DNA from 2 places in the Nonomuraea sp. C10 genome. Region 1 is predicted to be linked to the other one. Evidence: riboswitches for the same ligand, from Rfam matches in the RefSeq annotation. Region 1 holds a riboswitch; the other holds the start of a gene.
What was found. A riboswitch is a leader RNA that binds a small molecule or an ion and turns the genes downstream of it on or off. The one in region 1 is predicted to bind cyclic di-AMP.

Region 1 (8,396 bases):
GCGGGCAGGATGACCTTGCGATAGATGCCCAGTGTTGACGCCCCGTCGACCCTGGCCGCCTCGACCAGTTCGTCCGGCACCGCCTGGGAGGCGTACTGGGTCATCATGAACACGCCGAACCCGTTGACCAGGAACGGCAGGATCACCGCCTGGAGCTGGCCGGTCCAGCCGAGCGTCACCATGAGCTCGTACAACGGCACGATGCCCATCTGCTGCAGCGGCACCATCATGGTGACCAGGATCAGCCCGAGCAGGATCTTCGAGCCGCGGAAGCGCAGCTTGGAGAAGGCGAAGCCGGCCAGGGTGGAGATGAACACCACCGACACGGTCACGGTCGTCGCCACGATCGCCGAGTTGATGAGGCCGGTGAGGAAGTAGGCGTCCTCGGTGGCGAGCAGCCGCTCGACGTTCTCGCCCAGATGGCCGCCCGGCAGCATCGGCGGCGGGGTGTCGAGCGCGTCGTCGTTGGTCCGCGTCGCCATGATGAACATGTAGTAGACGGGATAGGCCGACAGCAGCAGCGCCAGGGCGAGCACGACCTTAGTGAGAGCCCCCGCGTCCCACAGCCGGTTGACCGGTTGCCTGGTGGTCATCGTGCACCCCCGATGCGGCGCGTGAACCAGTAGTTGATCATGGTGCCGAAGAGGATCAGCACGAACAGCAGCCAGGCGGCGGCCGAGGCGTAGCCGATCTCGAACCCGCCGCGGAAGGCGGCCTCGACGATGAACATCGCCACGGTCTGGTACTGGCCGGTGGTGCCGCCGGTCATCATCTGCTCGCCCTCGAACATCACCGGCTCGGTGAACAGCGTCAGGCCGCCGATGGTGGAGATGAAGACGACGAACACGATGGTCGGCCGCAGCATCGGCAGCGTGATCTGCCAGAACTGCCGGCGCGCCGAGGCGCCGTCGATGGCCGCGGCCTCGTACAGGTCCTTGGGGATCGTCTGCATGGCGGCGAGCAGGATGATCGCGTTGTAGCCGGTCCACCGCCAGTCGACCATGGTGGCGATGGCGATCCAGGCGGACCACTTCTCGTTCTGCCAGGCGATCGGCTCGATGCCGGCGAACCCGAGTATCCAGTTGAACAGGCCGTAGTCACGGCTGTAGAGCTGGCTGAAGACGACCGCCACCGCGACCACCGAGGTGACCATCGGCAGCAGCACGCCCAGGCGCAGCAGCAGCCTGCCGCGCAGGCGCTTGTTCAGCGCGTTGGCCAGCACCAGGGCCATGATGATCTGCGGCACGGTGGCCAGCACGAACATGCCGACCGTGTTGAACACCGCGTTCCAGAACTCCGCGTCGGCGATCAGCTCGGCGTAGTTCGCGAGGCCGGCGAACTCCCGCTTGCCGGCCAGCTCGGCGTCGTGCAGCGACAGCCAGAGGGTGTAGAGAAGAGGGAAGACGCCGAAGACGGCGAACAGCAGGAAGTAGGGCGAGACCAGGAGATAGGGCATGCCCCTGAGGTCGAAGCGCCCGGCCCGCCTGCTCGGCCTCGCCCGCCTGGGCGACGCGTGCCGGGGCGGCGGCGCGAGTTGGAGAGTCATGGAAGCCTTTCGAGCCAGATCGGGAGTGGCGCCCGCCCGGAGCGGGCGCCACCCGGTCCAGTGGGAGCGTCAGCCCGCTGCCTTGACGCCCGCCTCGACGAACTTCGTCCAGGCCTCGTCGTAACCCACCGCGCCCTGGTCCATGCCCTCCAGCACCTTCTCCACCGAGGTCTTCACCTGGGCGTGCTTCTCACCCAGGAAGACCGGCTGCAGGTCCTTGACCGAGGCCGAGAAGATCTCGCCGGTCGGCACGTCGTTGAAGTACTCGTTCTTGAGGCCCGCGACCTCGGGGTCCTGCTGGGCGGGGATGGAGCTCGGGAAGGCGCCCGCCTCCTTGAAGGCCGCGATGTGGCCGTCCTTGCCCGTCAGGTAGTTGAGCACCTCGGCGGCTTCCTTCGGGTGCTTGGTCTGCTTGGGGACGGCCAGCCACGAGCCGCCCCAGTTGCCCGTGCCGCCCGGCACCGCCGCGACGTCCCAGTTGCCCTTGTTCTCCTCGCCGGCCGCGCCGGAGATCACGCCGAGCATCCACGACGGGCAGCCCATGGTGGCGAAGTCGCCGCCCTTGATGGCCTTGTTCCACGGCGGGGTGAACGCCTGGAGCTTGGCCGTCAGGCCCTGCTGGCTGAACTTCTGCACCCAGTCGAAGGAGGTCTTGACGGCCGGGTTCGTCTCCAGGACGAGGTTGTTCTCCTTGTCGAAGTACGAGATGTTGCCGTTCTTCGGCGCCTCCTGCGACAGGATCACGTTGTAGATGGTGTTCGGGCCGTCCATCCACTTCGCGCCGGTGTCGGCGGCCGAGAACTTCTTGCCGGCCTCGAGGTAGGCGTCCCAGGTCGGCCAGAGCTTGGCGACCTCCTCACGGTCGGTAGGCAGCCCGGCCTTCTCGAACAGGTCCTTGCGGTAGCACATGGTCATGCCGCCGATGTCGGTGCCCAGCGCGAACAGCTTGCCCTCGGCGTTGACGCCCGTCTCCCACTTGGCCGCGGGGAAGTCGGCCTTGCGGTCCTGCAGGCCGTACTCGCCCAGGTCGGTGAAGAACTGCGGGCGGGCGGCCATCAGGCCCATCGCGCCTTCGTCGATGCCGACGATGTCGCCGGCGCCGCTGCCCGCCTGCAGGCGCTGGAGCAGCTGCGGCAGATAGACGTCTTCGAACCTGTCGGTCAGGTTCGAGTACTTGACCTGGATGTTCGGGTGCTCGGCGTTCCACTTCTTCACGGCCTCGTCGTAGCCGAAGTTCTCGCCGCCGCCGAAGGTGTGCACGTTGATGGTGACGGGCTCCGCCGGCGTGCTCGCATCGGCTGAGGGGGCCGGAGCCTCACCGCCACCACAGGCGGCGGTCATCGCGGCCAGGGCTGTGACCAGGACTCCGGTTACTGCAAAGCGCTTGTGGTTCGTCATACCGTACCCCTCTTGGGTGTGGATCTTGGGAGGTGCATCGCGACAGTCCCGCGATTGGAGTGTCTTTGGGAGCGCTCCCACAAAGAGTGCCCGTAGCGCGTCCAGGCGTCAACGTCCCGAAACTCAACCGTTACCTCTGGGGTATTTTGTGACCCTAGAAGTAGCCGTACGGGGATATATCGCCCAAAGCGCTACTTGGGAGCGCTCCCATCCCACGGGCACCGTTTCTCCCGCACACCGGCACAAAAGCGCACCAGAACCAGAGGCGTCTCACCGGCAGGCCGCGGCCCGCGCCTCCATGAGAACGCGTTCGCGCTCGTTGCGGGTCAGCGCGGCCGCGCGCTCGAACTCGGCGCGGGCCTCGCCGAGCCGGCCCAGTTTGAACAGCAGGTCGCCGCGTACGCCCGGCAGCAGGTGGTAGTCCCGCATGGCCGGCTCGCCGGCGATCTGGTCGACCAGCTCCAGGCCCACCTCGGGGCCGTACGCCATGGCCAGGGCCACCGCGCGGTTGAGCTCGACCACCGGCGAGCCCGACAGGGCCGCGAGCCGCGCGTACAGGTCGGCGATGCGGACCCAGTCGGTCTCCCCGGGCGTGAACGCGCGGGCGTGGCAGGCCGCGATGGCGGCCTGGAGCGTGTACGGGCCCATGGTGTCTGTCAGCTCCTCGGCCCGCTCCAGCGCGGCCAGGCCGCGGCGGATGAGCAGCCGGTCCCACCGGGCGCGGTTCTGCTCCAGCAGCAGGATCGGCTCGCCGGACGGGCCCAGCCTGGCGGCCGAGCGGGACGCCTGGATCTCCATGAGCGCCACCAGGCCGAACACCTCGGGCTCCTTCGGCATCAGCCCGGCCAGCACCCGGCCCAGGCGCAGCGCGTCCTCGCAGAGGCCGGGCCGCATCCAGTCGTCGCCGGCGGTGGCCGAGTAGCCCTCGTTGAAGATCAGGTAGATGACCTCCAGCACGGACGACAGCCGTCCGGCCAGCTCCTCGCCCGCGGGGACCTCGAACGGCACCTTCCGCGTGGCCAGGGTCCGCTTCGCGCGGACGATCCGCTGCGCCACCGTCGGCTCGGGCGTCAGGAACGCGCGCGCGATCTCGTCGGTGGACAGGCCGCCCAGCACCCGCAGCGTCAGCGCGACCCGGGCCTCGGTGGACAGCACCGGATGGCACGCGGTGAACACCAGCCGCAGCAGGTCGTCCTCGATCTCCTCGGGGCCGGGCGGCTCCTGTCCGGGGTCGTCCTCCAGGGCGCGGCCGATCTCGGCGAGCTTGCGCTCGTAGCGTTCCCGGCGGCGGATCAGGTCGACGCCCCGGCGCTTGGCCACGGTCATCAGCCAGGCGCCCGGATTGCGTGGCACGCCCTCGCGGGGCCACTGCTCCAGCGCCGCGACCAGCGCGTCCTGTGCCAGCTCCTCGGCCAGGCCGACGTCGCGCACCAGCCGGGCCAGCCCGGCGATCAGCCGCGCCGCCTCGATCCGCCACACGGCCTCGATGGCCCCATGCGTCTCCGAAGCTGTCACGGGCCCATCGTATGGTCACCCCGTCCGGGACATGCCCGGCGCTCACCTCAGCGCAGGAAGCGAGAAACCGCGGCGGACGGTCGTCCACGGCGGGCGTGCCGCCCTGGTTGAGGGCGGCACGCACGCCTGGGTGTGGGTGGCGCGTTCTCGGCAGGCGTCTGGGGGTCGCCCTGGGGGCTGCCGTCAGGCGTTCGGGGGGTTGGTCTCCAGGGACTCGCGGAGGGCTTTGTCGCGCTCGGCGGTCTCCGGGGTGAGGGAGGTCTCCGGCATGTCGGCCGCGTCGAAGACCTCCCAGAGCTCCAGGCCGACGCCCTCGCCGCCCTCGGGGACGGGGACGCGCAGGGCCCATTCGACGGCCTCTTCGCGGGACTTGACCTGGATCAGCCAGAAGCCGGCGATGATCTCCTTGGTCTCCGCGAAGGGCCCGTCGATGACCTTGGGCTTGCCGGGTCCGTAGGCGATGCGGGCGGCGCGGGAGCTGGGGGCCAGCCCCTCCGCCGCCAGCAGGACACCGGCCTTGGCCAGCGACTCGTTGTAGGCCATCATGTCGTCGACGAGCTGCCGGCTCGGCATGACGCCCGCCTCGGTCTCGGCGCTGCCCTTTCCGATGATCATGAACTTCACGGTGCTTCTCCTTCGAATCCCGGTCTCGCCGACGCGTCGAACGAGCGGCGCCCGCATCGACACCTCAGGGATTCTTCCGGACAATCAGGCGGCGTACTCGGGGTAGCCGTAGCCGACGACCTGAGACTTGGGACGGATGCGCTCCTCGACGAGCCCGTTGCCGGTGTTGCCCTCGATCGTGGAGATCGTCCCGTCGCGGTTGTCCTTGACCACGAAGCCGACGTGCTGGATGGAGCCGAGGCTCTTGCTGCCGTTCCAGGCGAAGAAGACCACGGCGCCCGGCTTGGCCAGGGTGCCCCAGCGGCCGTTGTTCTGGAACCACCGCGCGTGCGTCACCGTGTAGGCGTCCCAGCCCACCTGCGCGCGGGCGCCGGTCTGCTCGCCGACCCAGGAGACGAACATCGCGCACCAGGGGGCGTTCAGGTAGGCGGCGGGGTGGCCGCCGTCACGGGCGATGGTCTCCTGGGCGCGCTGCGAGTTCGCGTACCACTCCTGGAACTTCGTGCCGCCGCCCCGCGCGTTCTCCCTGATGCCGATCTGCTCCCTGGCCAGGGCGAGCACCTGGGCCGCGGTGACGTCGATCTTGTCCTTCTCGGCGGGCTTCGCCTCCTGGGAGGCGGTCTGGCCGGTCTCCGCCTGGGCCGTCAGCGAGAGATCGTCTCCGTTGACCGGGTCGGCGTGGGCGGGGAGGGCGGAGCCCATGAAGCAGGCGACGAAGGTGGCGCCGAGGGCGGCGCGGACGTAATGCGGTTGGGTGGCACGGGGGAGGCGATGCATGACCATCGAGGGGATGTACTCCTTGCTTCCATGCCGCTTACCGGGTTAGCTGACGGGTTCGGGCGTGGAAGCTGCCCTACGGCGCGCGAGGCGCCGATTCACCCCGGAAGAAGTGGGTCCCCGGTTCCGCGCAAGGCGGATTCAGCGGTCGCAGGACGATCCTGCGATACGACGGTGTTCTCGGACACGACCGGACAAACCGGACGTATGCCGTGAATGCGGAGTAAAGTAACGCATCTGGCAAGAAACTGGCAAGTCTTCAAAGCCGCGGCTAGCGGATCTGCGCCCGCGCCTCCGCCAGAACCCGCATGATGGCAAGGCTCTCGTCAAGCGGCATGATCTCGCTCTCGGTACGACCTCGCGCCAGGCAGTCGCGGACCTCGCGCAGCTCGCCCGCGTACCCGTTGTCCGCCGGATCGTCGAGCACGTGCTCCTCCGGCTCCATCCCCGGCCCGCTGAGCACGACCCGCCGCGGAGCCCAGAACGGGGCGTCGATGTCGGCCCGCATCCCGGTGCCGACGACGGTGGCGTCGTTGGAGTAGGCGCCGAGCAGCGAGCACTCCACCAGCGCCCGCCTGCCGCCCGGATAGCTCATCAGCCCGCCCGCCTCGGCGTCCACGCCGCCCGGGGACAGCGACCCGGTGAGGTGCGTGCTCTCCGGCAGTCCGAGGAACAACTGGGCCAGCCCCATGGGGTAGATTCCCAGGTCGAGCAGGGCGCCGCCGCCCAGCTCCGGCGCCCAGAGCCGGTGCGCGGGATCGTACGGGTGCGCGAAGCCGAACGAGGCGCGCACCGAGCGGATCTCGCCGAAACGCCCGTCGCCGGCGAGCATGCGGATCAGCGGGTTGAACCGCATCCACATCGCTTCCATGAGGAAGATCCCGGCCTCGCGGGCCAGCCGGACCATCCGTTCGGCGTCGGCCGTGGTGGCGGCGAGCGGCTTCTCGCACAGCACGGCCTTGCCCGCCGCGATGGCCGCCTCGGCCACCTCCAGGTGCTGGGCGTGCGGGGTGGCGACGTAGACGGCGTCCACGGCCGGATCGGCGCACAGCTCGGCGTAGGAGCCGTGGGCGGACTCGGCGCCCAGCGTCGCGGCCAGCGCCTTGGCCCGGCCCAGGTCGCGGGAGCCGACCGCGGCCACCCTCATCCCCGGCTCGGCGGCGATGACGGCGCCCACTGTCCTGGCGATGCCGCCGGTCGCCGCGATGCCCCACGATAAGTCACGCACGCGGAAGATCGTACAGATTCATCCGCGAAAGCGATATGTGAGGCGAATTCACCCGCTGGTCTCGGGGTCGAGCCCCAGGCGGCGGCCGGCGTTCATCGCCCCGATCGCGGCCATGTCCTCGCGGTCCAGGATGAAGTCGAACACGTCGATGTTCTCCTTGATCCGCGACGGGGTGACCGACTTCGGGATCACCACGTTGCCGATCTGGATGTGCCAGCGCAGCACGATCTGCGCGGGCGTGCGGTTGTGCTTGTCCGACAGCACCGCCAGCGCCGGGTCCTCCAGCAGGCCCCGGCCGGAGCCGAGCGGGCTCCACGCCTCGGTGAGGATCCCGTTCTTGTCGTGGAACTCGCGCATCTCGTGCTGCTGGAAGTACGGGTGCAGCTCGATCTGGTTGATGCAGGGGACGATGTCGGTCTCGTCCATGAGCCGGGTGAGCGTGCCGACCGTGAAGTTGGACACGCCGATGGCCCTGGCCCGGCCGTCCCGGTAGATCTTCTCCAGGCCGCGCCAGGCCTGGACGTACTTGTTCTGCTTCGGCGCCGGCCAGTGGATCAGGTAGAGGTCGACGTGGTCGAGGCCGAGCCTGGCCAGGCTCTCGTCGAAGGCCCGCTCCACCCGGTCGTGGTCGGAGTTCCACAGCTTGGTGGTGACGAAGAGCTTCTCGCGCGGGATGCCGGAGGCGCGCACGGCCCGGCCGACGCCCTCCTCGTTGCGGTAGAGCGTGGCCGTGTCGATGTGGCGGTAGCCGGCCTCGAGCGCGGTCAGCACGGCCCGCTCCGCCTCGTCGTCGGTCACCTTCCAGACGCCGAGGCCGAGTTGCGGGATCTCGACACCTTCTCTGTAAAGCCGTAGCGAGTTCATACTTCCCATTGTTCACGTCTCGTTCCGCACGGCTTAAGCCGCCCGGGCTAGCTTGAAGCGGTCGTGAACGGGCCATCACCTGGCTGGGAGAGCAAACGTGGTCAAACAGGCGTCGGCCTGGGTGGAATCCCCGCTCCAGATGCTGTGCGCCGTCGAGGCCCATCACGCGGGGCTGCTCGGCCCGGCCACCATCGTGGTGCCGCGGGCGCGGCTGCGCGCCCTCAAGGCGACCGGGCGCGAGCTGCGCGGCCTCGACCTGCCCGCCGGGCTGGAGCTGGCCGAGCCGAGCGAGCGCATGCCGCGCCGGCCGGCCGCCGTCGGCGACGCCTTCTCCGGCCGGGTGCAGCTGCGCTGGCTCGCCGCCTTCCCCGGCAGGGTCGTCGTGGTGGACGACGGCATGGCCACGATCCGGCTGCTGGAACTGCTCGCCGCGAAACCGTACCG
Region 2 (8,396 bases), 790 kb from region 1:
CGAGCAGCGCCCGGATCGACCGCACCCCGCCGTCGCCGGGCACCCGCAAGGTCAGCTCCTCGTCGTCCCTCGTGGACCCGGGCAGGACCCGCGCCGCGGCGTCGAGTTCGTCCCGGCTGGTGAACCGCAGCCGGACATGACCGCCGGGAACCCGGCGCTTCAGCTCGTCGGCCGTGCCCTCGGCGACCAGCCGGCCCTGGTCGAGCACCGCGATCCGGTCGGCGAGCTCGTCGGCCTCCTGGAGATACTGAGTGGTCAGGAAGATGGTCGTGCCGTCGGCCACGAGTTCCCTGATGATCTGCCACATGGTGCGGCGGCTGCGCGGATCGAGTCCCGTCGTGGGCTCGTCCAGGAAGATGATCCGCGGCTTGCCGACCAGCGTCATGGCCAGGTCCAGCTTGCGGCGCATGCCGCCCGAGTAGGACGCCACCAGCTTGCCCGCCGATCCGGCCAGGTCGAACCGGTCGAGCAACCGGCCGGCGATCCTCCTGCCCTCCGCCCTGGGCAGGTGCAGGAGGTCCGCCGTCATCAGCAGGTTCTCCTCGCCGGTGAGGAGGTCGTCGACCGAGGCGAACTGCCCGGTGACCCCGATGGCCGCGCGCACCGCCTTGGTCTCCGTGGCCACGTCGTGCCCGGCGACGACGGCCTTCCCGGCGTCGGGGGCCAGCAGCGTGGTCAGCACGTGCACCGTCGTGGTCTTCCCGGCGCCGTTGGGCCCCAGCAGGGCGAAGACCGTGCCGGTCCGGACGTCCAAGTCGACGCCGTCGAGCACGACCTTGTCCTTGTACGCCTTGCGCAGCCCGGAGGCGGCGATGGCTGAATCGTTCATGGCGCCCACCATCGCCGGCCGCTCTGACACGGGGCCGTCGCCGGGCTGACGCGGCCGCTGACACGGCCCTGGCTACGAGCTCGGGCGCTCCCCGGCGTCCGCGCCGGCCAGGGGGATGCCGCGCACGGTGAGCACCATGAGGACGACGCAACTGGCGGTCAGCGCGATGTCGGCGACGTTGCCGACGAACAGGCCGCCGTAGTCGATGAAGTCGACGACATGACCCTGAGCGAAGCCCGGCGGGCGGAACAGGCGGTCGAGCAGATGGGAGGTCGCGCCGCCGAGCAGCGCGCCCAGCACGACGGTCCAGGCGGGCGAGCGCAGCCGCCGCCCGGTGTAGAGGATGCCGGCGACGGCGGCGGCCGCCGTCAGGGTGAACACCCACGTCGCCCCCGCCCCTATCGAGAACGCGGCACCGGGGTTGAACAGCAGCCGCAGCTGGATCAGCTCCGGGATCACCGTGACGCGCTCGCCGCCGGAGAGCGCCGAGACCGCCCAGAGCTTGGACGCCTGGTCCACGGCGAGCACCGCCGCCGCGAGCACCAGCATCCATCCGTAGGGCCGCATGCCCCGTCCCGGCTCCCGGGACCCTCGTCCGATCGGCACCTTCGACCTCGCCATCCGATGACCGTTTCGCCCAATCTAGCGGCCACGCGAGGGGGAGACGCCCGATACGGTCCGGGTGACGAGGAGGGCCGGCGGGCGGGGCTTCAGTCGGAGTCGACGCGACCCAGCGGGTCGGCGCTCTCCAGCAACGCCGCGCGCGCCGCCGCCCAGCCGGAATACTCCGGGTCGAGCGCGCTGCGCAGGTAGGCCGTGGTGAGCCGCTGGATCAGGGCGACCCGTTCGGGGTTCTCGTCCGTCGTCTCCGTGACGTCGCGGCCGACGATGCCGCCGAGCCCGTGCTCGGCCCCGAACAGCGTGAGCAGGCTCTTGCCGCCCGGGCTCAAGGTGTACGGGTCGGTGAACCAGTCCGGCCCCCGGACGCTCAGATGGGACTGGTCCCGGTCGCCCGCGACCACGAGGGCCGGTGTGGTCATGTGGCTGAAGTCCGGGTTCATGAAGGGCATGTGCTCGGCGGCGAACGGCGTCAGGTCGGCGCCGCCCCGGCCGGGCGCGGCGAGCAGCACACCCGCCTTGACCCTGGGGTCGGACAGGTCCTGCCCCGGCCCGCCTTCGGGGTCGACGATCCGCGCACCCAGCAGCATGCTCGCCGTCTGGGCGCCCCAGGAGTGCCCGGCCACGGCGACGCGGCTCCGGTCCAGACGCCCGCTCAGGCCGGGGACGGCGGCTTCGACCAGGTCGAGGTGGTCGAGTACGCGCTTCAGGTCCTCGACCCGGAACCGCCAGATCAGCGGTGTACGGGGATCGTCGGGCGGAAGGTTCAGCGTCCTGGAGTCGAGATGGGTGGGCTGGACCACCGCGAAGCCGTGGGCGGCCCAGAAGCCGGCCAGCGGGTCGTACCCGTCCATCGACCAGCCGAAGCCGTGCGAGAAGACGATGATCGGCAGGTCGCGCCCGGCGGCGGGCGCGGACACGCGCACCTGGAGGTCCTCACCCCGGCCGGGGGCCGGCAGCACCACCGGCCGCGCCGAGAGGACCGGGATGGGCGCGCCCTGGGCCGCGTGTGCGGGCGCGATGACTGATCGGCTCATAGGAAGGTCTTCCTCGTTCGTGGGTGAAGTGGCCGGCGTGGTTGGCCGGCGGGCGCCCGCTCTGGCATCATGAAGAAAACGGGACAGCGTCCCGTTTGACGATACGGGACACTGTCCCGTTTAGCAACACCGGAGGGACGGCGCGATGAACGACGGCGAGCGGGGCGCGGGGCGCGCGGCCCGGCCCAAACGGGCGGACGCCCGGCGCAACGAGAAGAACCTGCTCGACGCCGCCGGAGAAGTCTTCGTCACGTCGGGCGTCGACGCGCCGATACGCGACATCGCGGCCAAGGCGGGCGTCGGCACGGCCACGATCTACCGTCACTTCCCGACGCGGGCGGACCTGATCATCGCCGTCTACCGGCACCAGGTCGAAGCCTGCGCCGAGGCCGGTCCGGCCCTGCTGGCGACCAGTGCCACGCCGTACGCCGCCCTGGAGCGCTGGATCAACCTCTTCGTGGACTTCCTGGTCACCAAGCACGGGCTCGCCGCCGTCCTGCAGTCCGACAACGCCGGCTTCGACGCCCTGCACGCCTACTTCCTCGACCGGCTCGTGCCCGTGTGCGCCCGGTTGCTCGAAGCGGCGGCCGCCGCCGGCGAGATCCGCCCCGGCCAGGACGCCCTCGAACTCATGCGGGGCATCGGGAACCTCTGCGTCGGCGCCGGCGATCCCCGCTACGACGCCCGCCGCATGGCCGGGCTCCTCGTCGCGGGGCTGCGCCTCGGCTAGGGCCTCTCCTGGTCAGGAGACGGTCCACTGCTGGGCGGTGTTGCCGTTGCAGGTCCACTGGCGGACCTCCGCGCCCAGCGTGGTCACCCAGTTGTAGTCGTCCAGGCAGAGGCCGCTGTGCCGGTTGCGGATCCGCGCCGTGGCAGGGGTGGGCTCGCCCGAGGGGCCGGGGATCACGGTCGAGGTCGAGACGGGGACGCCGAGGTTGGGCGTGCCGTCGGCGTTCCAGGAGATCTTCTGCACCCGGGTGGTGCGGGTGGTGCCGCAGCCCTGGCTCGACGAGGAGTTGGCGTGGTAGGCGATCCAGGTCTCGGTGCCGTCGGGCGAGGTGAAGAAGGAGTGGTGGCCGGGGCCGTAGACGCCGTTCGCGTCGTTGCGCTGGAAGATCGGGCTGGCGAACTTGGTCCAGGACGCGGCCGACAGCGGGTCACCGCCGCGGTACTCCAGCATGCCGAGCTTGTAGTTGGGGCCGTTGCAGTGGCTGGCCGAGTAGGTCAGGAAGGTGCGGCCGCCCCGCTGCAGCGCGAAGGAGCCCTCGTTGACGGCGCCGTTCTGACGCTCCCAGTCCAGGGTCGGGGCCGAGATCCGCCTGCCGAACGCGCTCGCCGTCCACGGGTTCGACATCGGCGCGATGAACAGCGACTGCAGGCCGTCGGACGCGAACGCCGAGAACGTCATGTAGAGGTTGCCGTCGAGGGGGGCAGGCTGCCCTGCTCCACCGAGTAGTACAGGTACCAGCGGCTGCCGACCATCTCCAGGTGCGGCGCCCACATCGTGTTGCCGCCGGTCCGTACGACGACCTGCTCGGGCGCGCTGCGCAGCCCGGCGATCGTCGCCGAGCGGCGCATGACCACGTCGGAGTTCCACGTCGTGGCGACGTAGTAGTAGAAGCCGTTGTGGAAGACCAGCGTCGGGTCGGCGCTGTTGGGCGTCGGGACGACGGGGTTGGTGAAGGACGGGCCGGGCGCCGCCTGGGCGCGGCCGGTCGTGAACAGGGCTGACAGGACGATCGTGACGACGGCGAGCGTCAGGATCCGGCGCGCCGTGCCCGGCAGGGAAGCCAACACGAGGACTCCTTGGGGGGTGGGGTCGACCGGTTGTGTTAGCGCTAACACAACTGGTTGCTTCGTCGTGCTCACTTGCTGGTGGAGAGACGTGTGCCAAGTGTTAACGCCAACACCCCAACCGTCAAGGGCGCCTCCGCCGCTGGCTGGGAGGTGGGACAACCTTCAGAGTGCCTGAAGCTTCCGCTAAGCTTCAGTAACCCTGAAGGTTGGAGGATCGAACGTGAGGGATCACGTCCTGCTGTCCGTGCACGTCCTGGCGGCCATCGTGTTCGTCGGGGGCTCGGCCGTGGCCGCGAGCCTGTTTCCCCGCTACGCCCCCGTGGCGGGCCCACCGGGCGAGGGCGAGCGCAGCCCGTCCGTGGCCGCCGCGCTGCACCGCATCACCCGCGGCTACAGCCTGTTCGGTCTGGTGGTGCCCGCCGTCGGCATCGTGATGGCGCTCGCGCAGGGCCGGATGGGGGAGCTCTGGATCGTCGCCTCGATGGTGCTGACCGGCGTCGCGGCCGTCCTGCTGGCCACCCAGATCTACCCGCGCCAGCGGGACGCGCTGCGCGACCCGGACGACGGGAGCCGGCTGCGCGCGCTGTCCATGCTCGCCGGCTTCTACAACCTGGTCTGGGCGGCCGTGGTCGTGCTGATGGTCGTCCGGCCGGGAGCGTGACCGGCGATAGCGCCGGTCAAATCCGAATTGTGGTGAGTTGCGGCGTTTGTCAGATTGCATTACGTTGAGGCTTCATTTGCCCAGACCGTGCGTGCCCCACCCCCGGGGAGCGCACGGCCGCCGAATCCGTTCGCGGAGCCGGGGACCCATTCCCCTTGGGGTGAATCGGCGCACCACGCGCCGTAGGGCACTTCCACGCCCGAACCCGTCAGCTAACCCGGTAGGCGGCATGGAAGCTAGGAGCAAGCCCCCAGATGAACGTCACCCACCGGTTCGGCGGAGCGCTGATCGGCCTCGCCGTCGCCGCCGCGGCGCTGACCGCCGGCAGCACCGCCGCCCACGCCGCCCCGCCGGTCGCCACCCCCGTCGACGCCGCGCACGCCCCCGCCGTCCTGGCCACGGCCGCCCACCTGGTCGACGCCACCACCGGCCAGGTCCACTTCAGCAAGGAGGCCGACCTGCGCAGGCCGGTCGCCAGCCTCACCAAGATGATGACCGCGTACGTGGTGCTCCAGCGGGCCGAGCCCACCGACAAGGTCGAGGTCACCACCGCCGACGTCGGCTACGCCGCCAGGGGCGGCGCCGCGGTCGCCCACCTGCGCGCCGGCGACACGCTGACCGTCGAGGACATGCTGCACGCGCTCATGCTGCCCTCCGGCGCCGACGCCGCGCACGCGCTCGCGCGCACGTACGGGCCGGGCGTCGAGGAGTTCGTGGCCGCGATGAACGCCACCGCCCGGCAACTCGGCATGAACGACACGCTGTACGTCAACGCGGACGGCATGCCCTACGGCGGCGGCGGCCACTCCACCGCCCGCGACCAGGTCCGCCTGGCCCAGAAGGTGCTGGAGAACCCGACCCTGGAGAAGGTCACCTCGACCCAGTACCACACCGTCCCCGCGACCTCCGAGCGCCGTTCGTACTCGTGGCGCAACACCAACCGCCTGCTCGGCACCTCCGGCGCGCTCGGCGTCAAGACCGGCTACACCCGCGCCGCCGGTTACACGCTCGCCTTCGCCGCCGATCGGGGCGGCAGCCGGCTCGTCGGCGTCCTCCTCGGCGAGACCAGCTCCAGCCGCCGCTTCCAGACCGCCGAGGCCCTGCTCGGCTGGGCCGGCGCCGCGGCCGCACAGCGATAGCGGTCTCCGTGCGAGCGGCCCGGCCAGGGCCGCTCGTACGGACGGACCGCCGCACCCTCTAAGGTCCTGTTGACCATTTCAAGCCGCGTGAGAACGGGACCCCCCATGAACCTCGCACTGTGGATCGTCGCGGGCCTGCTGGCCGCCGTGTTCGGTGTGGCCGGGCTGATGAAGCTGGCGCAGCCCAAGGAGAGGCTCGCGGCCGCCGGCCTGGCCTGGACGGAGGACTTCTCCGTCGGCGCGGTCAAGGCCATCGGCGGGCTGGAGGTGCTGGCCGCGCTCGGGCTGATCCTGCCGGCGACGTTCGGCGTCGTCCCGATCCTCACCCCGCTGGCGGCGGCCGGGCTGGTCATCGTCATGATCGGCGCCGCGGTCACGCACGGCCGGCGCGGGGAGCATCCGGCGATCGCCGTCAACGTGGTGCTGCTCGTCCTGGCCGCGTTCGTGGCCTGGGGCCGCTTCGGCCCCCATGCCTTCTGACGTGACAGCTCGGCCCGGGATTCACGGGTGCGCCGTCGAGACCCGCTCCACCAGGTCAGGCTGGAAGACCACGTGACGGTGCTCGTGGCCGCCGGGGCTGTTGGCCTCCTCCAGCAGCATCAGCGCCGCGGTGCGGCCCAGCTGCTCGCGCGGCTGGCGGATCGACGACAGCGGCACGGCCGCCGCCGCGGCGAAGTCGATGTCGTCGTACCCGAGAATCGCCACGTCGGCGGGGACCCGCAGGCCGCGCTGGGTGAGCTCCTGCAGCACGCCCATCGCCACCAGGTCGTTCGCGCAGAACACGGCGGTGGGCCGCTCCTCGCGGGCCAGGCCGGCCAGCTCCTTGCCGGCCTGGCGGCCGGTGGCGACGGTGAGGTCCGGCAGCGGGATCACGGTCAGCTCGCTGTCCGGGCCCAGCACGCCGGCCAGGCCGTGGTGGCGGTCCTCCACCTGGCGGACGGGGAACGGCCCGCCGGCGAAGGCGATCCGCCGGTGACCCCGGTCGAGCAGGTGACGCCCGGCGAGCCGGCCGCCGAGCACGTCGTCCACCGAGACGGCGCACCCGTAGGAGTGGCGCGACGAGCTGTCGAACGTCACCACAGGGATGCCCCGGGAGATCAGCCCGCCCAGCCGCTCCCGCTGGCCCGAGGCGTTGACCGGGGTGATCAGCACGCCCAGCGGGCGCTCCTCCTCGAACATGCGCAGCAGCCGCGCCTCCCGGGCGGCGTCCTTGCTGCTGTTGACCACCATCACGTTGACGTCGACGTCCTGCGCGGCGGTCTCGACGCCGTTCAGCACGTCGATGAAGAACGGGTTGGTCAGGTCGAGCGCGACCACGGCGATCGTCGTGCTGCGCCCGGCCCGCAGCTGGCGGGCGGAGCCGTTGCGCACGTAGCCGAGCTGGGCCACCGCCGCCTCCACCCGCATGCGGGTCTCCCTGGCCACCATCTCGGGCCGGTTGAGCACGTTGCTCACGGTGCCGACGGAAACCCCGGCGAGTCGGGCGACGTCTTTGATGCTCGGCATCGTTCCTCGGTCATGAAGTGCGGCGGCGCTTGAACCGTATCAATGCTACGGGCGCCCCCGAGAGACCGCGTCTCAGCGCGGATCGCGCCGCAGCGGATGCTCGGGCGGCACCTCCACCAGCACGATCCGGTGCCCGTCGGGGTCGGCGATCCAGAGCTCGATCAGCCCCCACGGCTCCCGCCTGGCCTCGCGCAGCACGGTGACGCCCGCCCGCCGCAGCCGCTCCTCCTCCCGGCCCACGTCGCGGACCTGCAACCACAGCATCATGCGCTCGCCCGCCGGTCCGCCGGAATGCCCCGACAGTTCGAGGAACCCCTGCCCGAGGAAGAAGACGACGCCGGGATGGTCCGGCGGGCCGAACTCCCGGTAGACGGCCAGGCCGAGCGTCTCGGCGTAGAAACGGCGGCTGCGCTCCAGGTCACCGGGGCGCAGCAGTACGCGGCTGCTCAGCACTTCCATGACCCGGAGCGTTCCCCGCCGGCGCCGGTTCAGGCGCCGCCGGTCAGGACGGACGGCGCGCGTACACCTCGATCTCGATCTTCATGCGCGGGTCGGCGAGCCCGCAGACCAGCATCGTCGCGGCCGGGCGGACCTCGCCGAAACAGCGGCGCAGCGCGGGCCAGCAGGGCTCGAAGTCGGCGCGGTCGGGCAGCAGGTAGCGCACCCTGACCACGTCGCCGAAGCCGCACCCGGCCTCGGCGAGCGCCGACCCGATGTTGCGCAGGCACTGCTCGGCCTGCTCCACCACGTCGCCGGAGATCGTCATGGTGGCGTAGTCGAAGCCGGTCGTCCCGGACACGTGCACCCAG

Region 2: it holds a riboswitch for cyclic di-AMP, as region 1 does, so the genes downstream of both, FR742_RS16880 (D-alanyl-D-alanine carboxypeptidase family protein) here and FR742_RS20595 (CHAP domain-containing protein) in region 1, are expected to answer to the same signal.

What each region holds. Positions count from the first base shown of each region.
Region 1 covers NZ_VPFF01000001.1:4,478,962-4,487,357, reverse strand. Annotated here, with positions in the region: gene FR742_RS20620 (carbohydrate ABC transporter permease) at 1-593, opposite strand, end outside; gene FR742_RS20615 (carbohydrate ABC transporter permease) at 590-1,546, opposite strand; gene FR742_RS20610 (ABC transporter substrate-binding protein) at 1,616-2,944, opposite strand; gene FR742_RS20605 (RNA polymerase sigma factor) at 3,215-4,459, opposite strand; gene FR742_RS20600 (YciI family protein) at 4,643-5,074, opposite strand; gene FR742_RS20595 (CHAP domain-containing protein) at 5,168-5,866, opposite strand; cyclic di-AMP (ydaO/yuaA leader) riboswitch at 5,880-6,017, opposite strand; gene FR742_RS20590 (Gfo/Idh/MocA family protein) at 6,132-7,088, opposite strand; gene FR742_RS20585 (aldo/keto reductase) at 7,137-7,952, opposite strand; gene FR742_RS20580 (hypothetical protein) at 8,050-8,396, shown strand, end outside.
Region 2 covers NZ_VPFF01000001.1:3,690,290-3,698,685, reverse strand. Annotated here, with positions in the region: gene FR742_RS16910 (ATP-binding cassette domain-containing protein) at 1-829, opposite strand, end outside; gene FR742_RS16905 (signal peptidase II) at 902-1,396, opposite strand; gene FR742_RS16900 (chlorophyllase/cutinase-like alpha/beta fold protein) at 1,540-2,484, opposite strand; gene FR742_RS16895 (TetR/AcrR family transcriptional regulator) at 2,630-3,214, shown strand; gene FR742_RS16890 (family 43 glycosylhydrolase) at 3,227-3,892, opposite strand; gene FR742_RS45225 (family 43 glycosylhydrolase) at 3,889-4,281, opposite strand; gene FR742_RS16885 (hypothetical protein) at 4,502-4,942, shown strand; cyclic di-AMP (ydaO/yuaA leader) riboswitch at 5,051-5,184, shown strand; gene FR742_RS16880 (D-alanyl-D-alanine carboxypeptidase family protein) at 5,197-6,081, shown strand; gene FR742_RS16875 (DoxX family protein) at 6,187-6,561, shown strand; gene FR742_RS16870 (LacI family DNA-binding transcriptional regulator) at 6,583-7,587, opposite strand; gene FR742_RS16865 (VOC family protein) at 7,660-8,046, opposite strand; gene FR742_RS16860 (RidA family protein) at 8,090-8,396, opposite strand, start outside.